DNA from 2 places in the Pseudomonas sp. GW821-FHT01E05 genome. Region 2 is predicted to be linked to the other one. Evidence: riboswitches for the same ligand, from Rfam matches in the RefSeq annotation. Region 2 holds a riboswitch; the other holds the start of a gene.
What was found. Region 2 has a riboswitch for cobalamin ahead of cobO (cob(I)yrinic acid a,c-diamide adenosyltransferase). Riboswitches for the same ligand answer to the same signal wherever they lie in the genome.
Positions count from the first base shown of each region.

Region 1: another riboswitch for cobalamin. It lies ahead of cobW (cobalamin biosynthesis protein CobW); the one in region 2 lies ahead of cobO (cob(I)yrinic acid a,c-diamide adenosyltransferase).

Region 1 covers NZ_JBWKWW010000005.1:350,004-357,193, forward strand. The annotation lists gene cobN (cobaltochelatase subunit CobN) at 1-3,519, opposite strand, end outside; gene cobW (cobalamin biosynthesis protein CobW) at 3,523-4,602, opposite strand; cobalamin riboswitch at 4,697-4,910, opposite strand; cobalamin riboswitch at 5,100-5,328, shown strand; gene AC07W5_RS13510 (CbtB domain-containing protein) at 5,429-5,623, shown strand; gene AC07W5_RS13515 (CbtA family protein) at 5,635-6,336, shown strand; gene AC07W5_RS13520 (cobalamin biosynthesis protein) at 6,333-6,746, shown strand; gene cobM (precorrin-4 C(11)-methyltransferase) at 6,828-7,190, shown strand, end outside.
Region 2 covers NZ_JBWKWW010000009.1:163,203-170,392, forward strand. The annotation lists gene cbiB (adenosylcobinamide-phosphate synthase CbiB) at 1-764, opposite strand, end outside; gene bluB (5,6-dimethylbenzimidazole synthase) at 761-1,411, opposite strand; gene AC07W5_RS20780 (cobyrinic acid a,c-diamide synthase CobB) at 1,408-2,790, opposite strand; gene cobO (cob(I)yrinic acid a,c-diamide adenosyltransferase) at 2,801-3,412, opposite strand; cobalamin riboswitch at 3,490-3,725, opposite strand; gene AC07W5_RS20790 (hypothetical protein) at 3,883-4,467, shown strand; gene AC07W5_RS20795 (class I SAM-dependent methyltransferase) at 4,611-5,273, opposite strand; gene AC07W5_RS20800 (C40 family peptidase) at 5,297-5,830, opposite strand; gene AC07W5_RS20805 (C40 family peptidase) at 5,997-6,617, opposite strand; gene hda (DnaA regulatory inactivator Hda) at 6,831-7,190, opposite strand, start outside.

The DNA of each region.
Region 1 (7,190 bases), on a different contig from region 2:
CAGTTCGAAAGCCCCTTTATAGCCGTGACGCTTGACCCCTTCGATCCACTTCGGGTTCGCCGCCCGGGAACGGATCACCCGGTTCAGCTCTTCCTTCAAGGTGCGGATCTTCGGCAGATCGGGCTGGCTATGGTCGCCATGGTAGCTTGCGACCGGCTCACCGCCGAGGCTTTCCACGGCGGCGAGCATGCCGCCCTGAAATTGGTAATAGTCATTGGAATCGAGCAAGTCATGCTCGCGGTTGTCCTGGTTTTGCAGCACTGCCTGCACCTGACTCAAACGTTGAGCGAATTGCTCGCGCGCCGCGGTGCCTTCATCGGAACCGCCATAGGCGTAGCCGCCCCAATTCAGATAGACCTCAGCCAGGTCTTCGCGGCTTTGCCACAAGCGACCGTCGATGGCGCCCTGTACGCCCGCGCCATAGGCGCCGGGTTTGGCGCCGAATATTCGCCAGCCGGCCTGACGCGTTGCGGCGTCCTCATCCAGCCCGGATTGCAACAGCGCTTCACGCTCACTGCGGACCTTGGCCGCCAGCGGATTCATGTCATCCGGCTCCTCCAGCGTGGCAACGGCCTGCACCGCCGCATCGAACAAACGGATCAGGTTGGCGAAGGCGTCACGGAAGAACCCGGAAACCCGCAAGGTGACATCAACCCGCGGCCGGTCCAGCAGGCTCAGAGGCAGGATTTCGAAATCGTCGACCCGCTGACTGCCAGTGGCCCACACCGGACGCACACCCATCAACGCCATGGCCTGGGCGATATCGTCACCGCCGGTACGCATGGTCGCCGTGCCCCAGACCGAAAGCCCAAGCTGACGCAGGTGGTCGCCGTGATCCTGCAAATGTCGCTCAAGAATCAGGTTCGCCGACTGAAAGCCGATACGCCAGGCAGTGGTGGTCGGCAGGTTACGTACGTCCACCGAGAAAAAGTTACGCCCGGTGGGCAATACATCCAGCCGCCCGCGGCTCGGCGCACCGCTGGGGCCCGCCGGAACGAAACGTCCGCTCAGGGCATCCAGCAGACCGCGCATTTCTGCCGGGCCACAGGCGTCCAGACGCGGCGCAACGACTTCGCGCAGGCTATCGATGATTGCCTTCACCTCGGCCCAGCCCGGTTCGTTCAACCTGTCGACATCAGCGCTTAGCACCCGCTCGATCAACTGCGCGGCAAACAGCTCGAGGCGCTCACGGCTATCTCCGGTGGTGCGCCAAAGCTCATTGCTCAGCGTTTGCAGTTCAACCGGTCGCGGTCCGGTCCAGGGATCAGCCAACACACAGTCCAGCGGATCGAAACCCAGTTCGAAGGCCTTGGCCAAGGCTCGCAGCAAACTCGACTGCGCACCGCGTCCATCGCCACGGGGAATACGCAGTAACGCCAACAGGGTATCGATGCGCAAGCGGCCGGTTGGCGACTCGCCGAACACATGTAAGCCATCGCGGATCTGCGACTCCTTCAAGTCGCACAAATAGGTGTCCAGACGCGGCAGCCAGATCGCCGCGTCAGCGTCGCTGTCGAGCTTTTCGTCCAGTTGCAGTTCGCGGTCGATCCGGGTTTCGCGCACCAGTTTCAGAATGTCGCGCTGCAACTCCCGGGCTCGGCGCGGATCAAGCAACTGCGCTTCGTAATACTCGTCGGCCAGCAACTCGAGATCGCGCAGCGGGCCGTAGGTTTCAGCGCGGGTCAACGGCGGCATCAGGTGATCGATGATTACCGCCTGGGTGCGACGCTTGGCCTGGGCGCCCTCACCCGGGTCATTGACGATAAACGGATAGATGTTCGGCAATGGCCCCAGCAGCGCATCCGGCCAGCAGTTTTCCGAAAGACCGACGCCCTTGCCCGGCAACCACTCGAGGTTGCCGTGCTTGCCGACGTGGATTACCCCATGGGTGCCGTAGGTTTGTCGCAACCAGAAATAGAACGCCAGATAGCCATGAGGCGGCACCAGGTCCGGGTCGTGATAGACCGCGCTCGGGTCGACCTGATAGCCCCGCGCCGGTTGAATGCCAACGAAAGTCAGGCCAAAACGCAGACCTGCGATCATCATCCGCCCGCCGCGGAACATCGGATCGCTTTCAGGCGCGCCCCAGCGCTCAAGCACCGCGTTGCGATTGGCTTCGGGCAAGGCGTTGAACATCGAAAAATAGTCGTCCAGTGCCAGGCTTTGCTGGCATGGCCGCTGGTCGATGCTCTCCAGATCATTGCTGACCCCGCCAAGCAATTGCTGAATTAGCGCTGTGCCATTTTCAGGTAGATGCGCCGGCAGCGGATAGCCCTCATCGCGTAGTGCCCGCAGGATATTCAGCGCTGCGGCCGGGGTGTCGAGGCCCACTCCATTGCCGATCCGACCGTCGCGAGTCGGGTAGTTGGCAAGAATCAGCGCGATACGCTTTTCGCCATTCGGTACCCGCGCCAGATCAATCCAGCGCCGCGCCAGTTCGGCGACGAAGTCCATACGCGCAGGCGCAGGTCGGTAGCAGACCACATCGGACTGACTGCGCTCGCTGCGCCAGGCCAGGTCCTTGAAGCTGATGGGCCGACTGATGATGCGCCCGTCCAGCTCCGGCAAAGCGATATGCATGGCCAGGTCTCGCGGCCCGAGGCCCTGCTCGCTGGCGCGCCAGCCGGGCTCGTTGTCCTGGGCGCAGATCGCCTGGATCACCGGGATATTACGCCGGAAAGGCCGCAAATGCGGTGCTTCAGGACTGGACTGGGCAAAACCGGTGGTGTTCAGAATCACCCCAGCCTCGACCTCGTCCAGCCAATCCTCGACCATCGCCAGGCAGCCAGGCTCTTTCAAACTGGCCAGCGCAATCGGCAACGGGTTAAGCCCCGCCGCCTGCAAGCGCTGGCAGAAAACATCGATAAAAGCGGTGTTCGCCGCCTGCAGGTGCGAGCGATAGAACAACACCGCCGCCACGGGTTGATCAGCGTACCAGTCGGCTTGCCAATCGCTGAGCGTGGCGCTGCTTTTGCGCGGATGGTAAATCGCCGTACGCGGCAGGATTTGTGGTTCGGCCCATGGGTAATCGCGATCCAGCCAGCGACTGGCCAGGCAGCGATACAGGTCCAGCGCGTTGCCCAAACCACCTTGACGCAGGAAGTGCCAAAGCCGATCGCGGTCTTCGGCGACCACCGTGCTCAGGTCGCTCAGTTCCGGGTCGGGACGATCGTCGCCGGGCACCAGAATCAGTTGCACGCCCTTCTCGGCCAGCTGCACCAGACGCTCGATGCCGTAACGCCAATAACCGATCCCGCCGTGCAGCGAGATCAGAATGACTTTGGCGTGACGCAAGACTTCGTCGACGTACAGGTCGACCGAGGCGTGGTTCTGTACTTGCATCGGGTTGGCCAGACGCAGGCTCGGGTAGTCGTCCGGTAATTGCTGCGCGGCTTCGGCGAGCAGCGCCAGGCTGGAATCGCCGCTGCACAGGATCACCAGCTCGGCGGGGGTTTGTCCAAGGTCGGCAATGTTGTCATCCGACACGAAACCGCCGGGCTGGGTCCTGAGCAGGTGCATGGCTCAGGCGCCGAGTGCGGCGCGCAATTGCGCTTCGATCAGCGCGGCATCCAGTTCCTGGCCAATTAGTACCAGGCGTGTTGCACGCGGCTCATCGGCGCGCCAGGCACGGTCGAAATGTCTGTCGAAGCGCGTGCCCACGCCCTGGATCAGCAAGCGCATCGGCTTGTTCGCAACCGCCGCGAAACCTTTGACCCGCAGAATGCCGTGCTGAACCACCAGCTGGGTCAGGGCATCCAGCAGCAGGCTTTCGTCGGCCTGGGGCAGTTCGATGGAAATGGAATCGAAGGCGTCGTGGTCATGGTCATCATGCCCTTCACTATCGGCATCACCGTCATGGTGATGGTCGTGGTGGCTGTGACGGCTGTCGATGTGCTCTTCGGAACCGGCGCCCAGACCAATCAAAACCTCCAGAGGCAAGCGGCCGCTGCTGGCTTCGATGATTTTTACTGCTGGCGGCAGTTCTTCGGCGACTTCCAGGCGCACTTTGGCCAGGTCTTCAGGGCTGATCAGGTCGGCTTTGTTGAGGATCACCAGGTCGGCGCTGGCCAGCTGGTCGGCGAACAGTTCGTGCAGCGGTGATTCGTGGTCCAGGTTCGGGTCAAGCTTGCGCTGGGCGTCGACTTGATCCGGGAACGCAGCGAAGGTGCCGGCGGCCACGGCCGGGCTGTCGACCACCGTGATCACTGCATCGACAGTGCAGGCACTGCGGATTTCCGGCCACTGGAAGGCTTGCACCAGCGGTTTGGGCAGCGCCAGGCCAGAGGTTTCGATGAGGATGTGATCCAGGTCGGCGCGACGGGCAACCAGCTCGCGCATCACCGGGAAGAACTCTTCCTGGACGGTGCAGCACAGGCAACCGTTGGCCAGTTCATAGACCCGGCCGCTGGCCTCTTCTTCAGTGCAACCGATGGAACATTGCTTGAGAATTTCGCCGTCGATGCCCAGCTCGCCAAATTCGTTGACGATCACCGCGATGCGGCGGCCCTGGGCGTTATCAAGCATATGCCGCAGCAAGGTGGTTTTGCCCGAGCCGAGGAAGCCGGTGACGATGGTGACGGGAAGTTTGGCCAGTGTTTTCATCGGATGCCCTTTGGCAAGGTGGCGGGCATACGGGACGACAACCACACCGATGGGCGCGGAAGATTTCGCCACCGGATCACCCCGCCCGGTTGTAGTGAGAATCTGGTACGAGGCAGGTCTCCTGGCTGACGGCCTGCCGGTCTTTCGACTGGCGATTTCTACGCCTTCCCGCTCGCTCTATGGATAGAGGGTGCAGTGGCATGGCAGAAACGGAACCGTTCACAGTTGCGGGGGCAGCCGCGGCATTGACCGCGTTCCCTTCTTAGCTTCGGCGAGAGTGCCGAAGAACCTCGAAAGCGCAAGGCTACGCATCGCTTGGGGGCGGGTCAATGTCCGGACAGAGATCTATGTTGACTGTGACGACGCCATCGCGAGCAAGCTCGCTCCTACATTCAATCGCGGTCCCCTTGTAGGAGCGAGCTTGCTCGCGATGGAAGCGCCTCAGTCCAACAAGTGAGAAACCTTGCCAATTGACTCTCATCCCCCGCCCATGCTCTCCTACGCAACTTGTTACGGGTGCCCTTCACAGGGTGAAACGGGAAACCGGTGAGTCATGTGCTTTACTCAAAGCCTTGATCAGTCCGGTGCTGCCCCCGCAACGGTAAGCGAGTGAAGAGTCAGATCCACTGTGCCAGCAGTTCGGCATGGGAAGGCGACTCTTGCAGGTGAAGGCGCTGGCCCAAACCCCTCGTGAGCCCGGAGACCGGCCCGCAATACTGAAATAACAAACCCGCGGTGGGCGGGCGCTGTTTGAACCGCTGCGAGCCTGTCTCGCAGGGGGTTTCATGCGCTCGATTCACCCGCTGACACATCAGAGGGAAGCGCCATGTCGATCATCAGCAGCACCCGCCACGCAGGCACCGCCAGCACCACGTCCACCCTGAGCCAACGTCTGATTGCCGCCATCGGCGCATCGATTCTGGGCGCGTGCCTGGTGTATTTCGCCGGTTTCTCGCATATCGAAGCGGTGCACAACGCCGCCCACGACACCCGTCACAGCTCCGCTTTTCCGTGCCATTGAGACCTGCTGACATGATCAAGCGTATTGCGCAAACCGCAGGTTTCACAGGGCTGCTCGCGGCCTTGTTGCTGACCTTGCTGCAAAGCTTCTGGGTCGCGCCGCTGATTCTCCAGGCGGAAACCTATGAAAAGGCCCCGGCCGCCGAAGTTCACGAACACGCTGAAGGCGCCATGGCCGGTCATACCCATGATGCCGAAGCCTGGGAGCCGGAGGACGGCTGGCAGCGCGTACTCTCGACCACCGGTGGCAATCTGGTGGTGGCCGTCGGTTTCGCCCTGATGCTTGCGGGTCTCTATACCCTGCGCGCTCCGGGTCGCACGTCCGAAGGTTTGCTCTGGGGCCTGGCCGGTTACGCGACCTTCTGCCTGGCACCGACCATGGGCCTGCCGCCGGAGCTGCCCGGCACTGCCGCCGCTGACCTGCTGCAACGGCAGACCTGGTGGGCCGGGACCGCGGCGTCCACCGCTGTCGGCATTGCGCTGATCGTGTTTGGCAAACACTGGCTATTGAAGATTCTCGGCGTGGCAATTCTGGCGGTACCGCACATCATTGGCGCGCCGCAACCGCAGGTGCATTCCAGCCTGGCGCCGGAAGCGCTCGAAGCACAATTCAAAATCGCTTCGCAATTGACCAACGCCGCGTTCTGGCTGGCCCTGGGCCTGATCAGCGCCTGGTTGTTCCGTCGCAAAAGCGAAGGCCAATACCGCGCATGACTGACATCAGCACAGCGCCGACCCTGGTGGTCGGCCTGGGCTGCCAGCGTGGCTGCCCCGCCGCCACGCTACAGGCGTTGCTCGATCAGGCGTTGCAGGCTCACCACATCGATCTGCAAGCGATCCAGGCCCTGGCCAGTATCGACCTGAAACGAGAGGAGCCTGGCCTGCTTGAGCTGGCTGCGCAATTGGCATTGCCGCTGACATTCTTCAGCAGTGCACAGCTCGCTGCCTATGAGCCACAATTGAGTCATCGCTCAGAGATCGCCTTTGAACGCACCGGTTGCTATGGCGTGGCCGAAAGCGCTGCGCTGGCACTGGCCGAGCATCTGACGCAAAGCCCGGCCAAACTGCTGATCTCGCGACAGAAATACGCCCAGGCCACCTTTGCATTGGCATCTGCGCCGTAAAATCCCCGATAATCCCCGCCCTTGATCATGAGCAATCTTCATCTGAAGCATTGCCGACACGACTTTGCACAGGAAACAGCCATGACCGTCTACTTTATCGGCGCAGGTCCCGGCGACCCGGAACTGATCACCGTCAAAGGCCAGCGGCTGATCCGCAGTTGCCCGGTCATCATCTATGCCGGCTCGCTGGTGCCCGCTGCCGTGCTGGAAGGCCACCAGGCCGAACAGGTGATCAACAGTGCAGAATTGCACCTGGAGCAGATCATTGAATTGATCAAGACCGCCCATGGCAAAGGTCAGGACGTGGCCCGGGTGCATTCCGGCGATCCGAGCCTGTACGGCGCAATTGGCGAGCAGATTCGCTATTTGCGCGAGTTGAATATTCCCTTTGAAATCATCCCTGGCGTGACGGCAACCGCAGCCTGCGCGGCCCTGCTGGGCGCG
Region 2 (7,190 bases):
TAGATCGCTGCCCCGCCCAACTCTACGCCCAAGGCCCCCGCGCCCGCTGCCATTACCGGACCTGCGTTCGGGCTGTCCCAGGTGGGTCCCTGAGTCCGCCAGCACTTCAGCGCCAGACGGGTCTTGCCCAAGAGCGCGTAGGTCAGGGCAACCAGGCGAGCAGGAATATAGTTAAGAGCATCGTCGATCTTCGCCGCCGCCCAGCCAAAGCGTTCGAAGCGTTCATTGCGATAGCCCCACATCGCGTCCAGCGTATTACTCAGGCGATACAGCACCACCCCCGGTGCGCCGGCGACGGCAAACCAGAACAACGCAGCGAACACCGCATCGCTACCGTTTTCCAACACCGACTCAGTGGCGGCCCGGGCGACTTCCGTGGAATCAAGCTCACTGGTCTGACGGCTGACCAGATAGCCCACTCGACGTCGTGCTTGCTCCAGGTCATCGCTGCGCAGAGCCTGAGCGACCGGATTGACATGCTCGCCAAGGCTGCGCAAGCCAAGGGCGCAATACAACGCGAGGATCTCGACCAGCCAACCGATATATGGCAGCCAGGCAAAGGCGGTCACCAATAGAGTCAGCGGCAACACCGCCATCACCCAGGCAGTGACGCCGTGACTGCGCCAGCCACGACCGCCGGAGTTGAAACGTTGCTCGATGCGATCGGCAAAACGGCCGAACGCCACCAGCGGATGCCAGCGCCTGGGTTCGCCCAGCAGCGCATCCAGCGCGACCGCGGCGGCACTCAACAACGCCACACTCATTGACTCACTCCCCAATAATTCTCATACAGCAATTCACTCAGCGGGCGCGGCTGCGCCCAGCCTTCAAGCACCAACATGGGGGCCGGATAAAACGCCGTGACCGGACCCAGGCACAATACCGCCAGCGGTTTGGCCCCGGCCGGCAGACCCAGCAAGTCGGCCAGCGCCTGGGGCTCGAACAGCGACACCCAGCCCATCCCCAGGCCTTCGGCGCGGGACGCCAGCCAGAGATTCTGAATAGCGCAGGACAACGACGCCATGTCCATCTCCGGCAAGGTCCGGCGCCCAAAGATATGCCGCTCGCGATCGTCCATCAGCGCGGCGACCAGCACTTCAGCGCAGTCGTTGATGCCTTCGACTTTCAACTTCATGAAGTCGTCGGAACGTTCGCCCAGCGCCTCGGCAGTGCGTACACGTTCTTCTTCGACCAGTTGCTGAATTTTGCCGCGCAACGGGCGGTCGGTGATGCGGATAAACCGCCACGGCTGCATCAGGCCCACGCTTGGAGCTTGATGGGCGGCCTCGAGCAGACGCCTGAGCAGTTCGGGCTCGACGGTGCCGCCAGCAAAGTGACGCATGTCGCGGCGCTCGCCAATCACGCGATAAACAGCCTCACGTTCGGCCGGACTAAAGGCGTTGTCGGTCATGGCCTCTTCGCGAGCAAGCTCGCTCCTACAGGAAGTACACGATCTAGTGTGGGAGCGAGCTTGCTCGCGATAGCGGTTTGCGAGCCAGGCGCAAAAAGTGCGGCCACCGCAGAGGGATTGGAAGGGAAATAGAAGTGCACATAGGAAGCGGTCATTCGACCGTCACGGTAGACCGCTTCGGCGCCACGCCCACCGTTAGGACTCAGGCCCCGGGCTATCGGCTCAAGCGCTGTACTGGTCAGCGAGTGATGATAGGTGTGGCCGCGCAACGAGCCCTCTGGCAGATCAACCGCCTGCAAGGCCAACGCCGCGAGACGCTTTTGCATCACCGCTTCGCCGGCGAGCAACCCCACCAGTTCGGCGCGCTGACCGTCGACATCGGTCAGGGAGTCGAGCAGATACAACATGCCGCCACACTCGGCCAGCAACGGCTTGTCGGCCTCATGGTGCGCGCGGATCGCAGCCAGCATCGTGGCGTTTTCCGCCAGCGCAACATGATGCAATTCCGGGTAGCCGCCCGGCAGGTACAAGCTGTCAGCCTCGGGCAGTTCGCGATCATGGATCGGCGAAAAGAACAGCAACTCGGCGCCCATCGCCCGTAGCAGGTCCAGGCTCGCCCCGTAGGTGAAAGCAAATGCCTCATCGCGAGCCACGGCAATCCGCACACCGGCCAATAATGGCTCGGCGACGACAACCTCAGGCGCAGCGAACCCGACTGCCGGCGGCAACGCCACCTCACAACTGCTGGCCAAGGCTTCGGCCGCCGCGTCGAGGCGCAGATCCAGATCATTCAGTTCGCTGGCCTGCACCAGGCCCAGGTGGCGGCTCGGCAGTTCGATCCCGGTTTCGCGAGACAGCGCGCCATACCAGCGCAGGCCTTCGGTCAGGCTGCCTTCGAGCAATTGCGCGTGGCGCAACGTGCCAACCCGGTTGGCCAGAACGCCGGCAAACGGCAAGTCCGCCTGATAGCGCGCCAGCCCCAAGGCCAGAGCACCGAACGTCTGGGCCATGGCCGTACCGTCGATCACGGCGAGCACCGGCACGCCGAAGTGCCGCGCCAAATCGGCGCTGGACGGCGTACCGTCGAACAGGCCCATGACGCCTTCGATCAGGATCAGGTCAGCCTCGCCCGCCGCTTCCCACAGCAGTCGGCGGCTTTCTTGTTCGCCGACCATCCACATGTCCAATTGATACACCGGCGCGCCGCTGGCGCGCTCGAGAATCATCGGGTCGAGAAAGTCCGGACCGCACTTGAATACCCGCACCTTGCGTCCCTGATTGCGATGCAAGCGGGCCAGCGCGGCGGTCACGGTGGTCTTGCCCTGACCGGAAGCCGGTGCGGCGATCAATACCGCCGGACAATGACGTGCATCACTCATGCTTCAATACTCACAGCTCAATGCCCTTTTGCGCTTTGATCCCGGCCTGGAACGCATGTTTGAGCACGCCCATTTCGGTAACCGTGTCGGCCAGATCAATCATTTCGGGCTTGGCGCCGCGGCCGGTTACCAGCACGTGCTGCATTGGCGGGCGAGCCTGCAAATCGCTGAGAACCAGGTCCAGGTCGAGATAACCGTGCTTGAGGGCGATATTCAGCTCGTCAAGCACCACCAGGCCAATGGCCGGGTCACGCAGCAGTTCACGGGACACTTCCCAGGCCGCTTCGGCTGCGGCGATGTCACGCTGGCGATCCTGGGTTTCCCAGGTGAAGCCTTCGCCCATGACGTGAAAGCGTACTTGCTCGGGAAAGCGTCGAAAGAACAGCTCCTCCCCGGTGCTGTTGCGACCCTTGATGAACTGCACCACGCCGCATTTCATTCCGTGGCCCATGGCCCGTGCAAGCATGCCAAAGGCAGAACTGCTCTTGCCTTTGCCGTTGCCGGTCAGGACCAACAACAGCCCGCACTCGTTCGGCGAGTTGGCAATACGCTCGTCGATCACGGCTTTTTTGCGCAACATACGCGCCAGATGGCGTTCGTCACGATCGGGGGATTCAGTCATGGCAGCTCTCCGTTGGAACGATAACGGGGGGGCAGGAATAAAAATAGACGGCATAAGCCTGGCATCGCCCACCGTGATGCCGCTGGATGGATCAGGCCGGTCTCCGGGCTCATGAGGGGCATCGCTGCCGAGCTGCACGCCTTCCCGTATCGACAGTCGACACAGTGGCCAAAAGCACAGCCTTGACTCATTTACCGTTGCGGGGGCAGCGCCGGGATCGCTGTCCGTTCTGTTAAAGAACGGACACTCACCGGCTTCCCTGTTTCACTCTGTCGACCTTGGGTCACAGAGCACCTGAAACAAGTCGCGAAGGTTAGAGGGTTGGGGGTGGAGCGTCAATTAAACCCGGGGCGTTCGCCCGCGATATTATGTGCTGTCGTTCAATAAACTGACGCCAATCTTGTGCCACACTGAAAGCAGTGATATCAAATAGCCACAACACTAACATCACAAAAATAAAGGTGGGCAACATGCAAGGCATGATCATCAGCAATCCGAAGCTGGAATTCCTGCGCCCAGTGCTGGAGCGCTGGTTTGAATGTATCGATCGCTACATCCAGGTACGCGGTGATAACGAATCCCCTTATTGGTTTGATGAACGCGCCAATCTTGGGCTGCTCTCGGCTGCCGCCTGGATGTCGGAAATGGTGACACTGGAACAGACCCCGACGAAAAAACAGCAGGAAGACGGCGACCGCAATGGACGTGCCGACCTCTACATCGCCACCAATGAGGAACGGGTCTACATCCAGGCCACCCAGCGCTGGCCGCGGGTCAATAACCTGAACCTCACTCAAGCGCTGCTCGACGCCGTGAGCGATGCCAGGAAGATCAGCTACGCCAGCGATCTGAAGCTCGGTTGCCTGTTCGTAGCGCCACACAAACCACAACACAGCGCCACCCCAGAAGAACTCCAGGACATGGTCGACGATCTGCAAAAGGAACATACCTGCGCCGTGGCCTGGTACTTCCCTTACCCCTATCACAAGTTGCGCAATGAAGCAGGCAACTATCATCCGGGCGTCGCCGTGCTATTCAAAGAAGCCCGCGGCTGAAACGCTGAACCACCGGGCAGCTTCGCCTCTCTATGGTTACATCGGTGCATTCATAGGGGAACCAGCATGCTCAAGCCGCAACTCGCCATCGCCATCGCCATCGCCATCGCCATCGCCATCGCCATCGCCAGCAAGCTGTGCTCCTACAGTTTGCGGCACAACGTCAGGCCATCGCCTAACGGCAACAGTGACAAGTCGACACGCAAGTCATCCTTCAAGGCGCGGTTCAATGCCTGGATGGCTCGAGTGTCTTCACTCTCAGGATTCACCTCAAGCACCCGCCCGCTCCACAGCGTGTTATCGAAAATCGCCAGACCGCCACTTCGCAGCAGACGCAAGGCACTCTCCAGATAGGCTGGATAGTTGGCTTTGTCAGCATCGATGAAGATCAAGTCGAAACAGCCACCCTGCCCTTGCTGCTCGATCTGCGCCAGGGTTTCCAGTGCAGGCGCCAGACGCAAATCAATTCGCTGCGCCACACCCGCCTCCTGCCAGTAACGGCGTGCAGTGGCGTTGTAATCACCCGGGATATCGCAGCAAATCAAGGTACCGTCATCCGGCAAGGCTGCGGCCATGCACAAGGCGCTGTAGCCGGTGAAAGTACCGACTTCCAGCAAACGCCTGGCGCCGGTCAGCTTGACCAACAACGCGAGGAACTGACCCTGCTCGGGCGCCACCTGCCAGCGGGCCATGGGCAAGGCCTGGGTTTCGTCACGCAAGCGGCGCAACAACGGCGTTTCGCGCAGGGAAACATCCAGCAGATAGCTGTAGAGGGAATCGTCGAGATTGAGAGTGCGAGCGGTCATGACAACCTCTGCAAAGGTGCGACCTAAGGGTTGCGCGCCAGATGCTCAGGCTGCAATACCCGCTTGGCGCTTAGATAGGCTTTCTGCCAATAGGTTTTGGACAGACTGTCCAGCTTAACCGTTCCGCCAGTGGCCGGCGCGTGAACAAACCGGCCTTCGCCGACATAGATTCCGGCGTGACTGACTTGCGAGCCGCCATTGGTGGCGAAAAATACCAGATCGCCGGTTTGCAGTGCATTCTGGTCGACATCCTGAGCGCGCATGCCGATCATCTCGCGGGTCGAACGCGGCAGAGTGATGCCAGCTGCATCGCGATAGACATAGCCGATCAGGCCACTGCAATCAAAACCCGAATCCGGCGTATTACCCCCCCAACGATAAGGCGTACCCACCAGGCCCAACGCACGGAAAAGCACGTCTTCAGCGGCAGGCGAATAGGTTTGAGGGGAAGCGAAAACAGGAGGCCGAACCACCGGAGCTGGCGGCGGAGTATGGCTGGCGCATGCACTGAGCAGTGCCGCGAAAACGAGAAGGGCGAGGCGGGCCGACGTCGACATATGCAGAACAATCCTGATCTGGATGCGGCTTTCTCTGCCGTGAGGCTGAAAACAAAACCGCGTAAGCAGGGCTTACGCGGTTAGGTTATCAACAATAGGTCAGGATTCTAGCGGCTACGCGTCAAACTTCAAGTAAGACTTTAACTTAACCTTACAAAAAGATTGATTACTTGCGAACAGTGACCGTGGTCGGGGCCATGGCGAGTGCGCGCTTGGCTTCGATGAAGGTCTTGCTCCAGTAGCTGTCGCCCAGGTTATCGACTCGAACACCACCGCTACGACGGCTGCTGGAGTGGATGAACTGGTCATCACCCAGGTAGATCCCCGCGTGACTGACACGGCCACGGCGACCACTGGTGCTGAAGAACAGCAGATCACCGGGCTTGAGGTTGTTGCGAGCGACCAGCGGTGCGTCAACGTTGATCATCTCGCGAGTGGAGCGCGGCAAATTCATGCCCGCCTCTTCACGAAACAGATAACCGATGAAGCCGCTGCAATCGAAGCCAGCCTCGGAGGTGCCACCGAAACGGTAGCGGGTACCGATCAGAGACATACCACGCTCAAGGATGCTGTCGGCCAGAACTGGCAGCTGGTACGGCTTGCTGCCGGCGAAGTCGGCCAGTTCTTTTTCAGTCGCCAGTTCTTCCCGGTAAGCAGCGGAAGATTGGGCAGTAACAGAATTTTTAAACTGTTGTTCTTGCTGTTGCGACACCGGAGAGTGAGCAGCGCAACCAAACAACAGGGTGACGAGTGCGAGAGGCACGAGGGGTGCGAAGCGCTTTAGCATGGGCACGACCGTGGCTGAAGATATAAAGAAGCCGCGACTATGCCTTCTATCATCCTCATTTGCAAATTCAATCGATGTAAATGTGACTTATCGGTTTCTCGTTTACATCTAAGGCCTTAAGCCCGATATAAACGCTCGCGCACCCTGGAAGCATCCCTGGAGCGGGTTTTCTGGCGCCTTGAAAGTGCCAAAAAAGCGCTACAGACTGCGGTTTTACCAGCCCAGGGTTTCTTTAAGGAAGGGAATGGTCAGCTTGCGTTGCGCCTGCAACGAAGCCTGATCGAGACGTTCCAGCAGCTCGAACAACGCACTCATGCTGCGAGTGCCGCGAGTGAGGATAAAGTGCCCGACCTCATCGGTCAGGTGCAGACCACGACGCGAAGCACGCAATTGCAGAGCTCGCAGCTTGTCTTCATCGGACAGTGGACGCATCTGGAAAATCAACGCCAGGGTCAATCGTGATTTCAAGTCCGCCAGCTTCACCGGCAATTCACGTGGAGAGGTTGAAGCGGCGATCAGCAGACGCCGACCACTGTCACGCAAACGGTTGAACAGATGGAACAACGCCTCTTC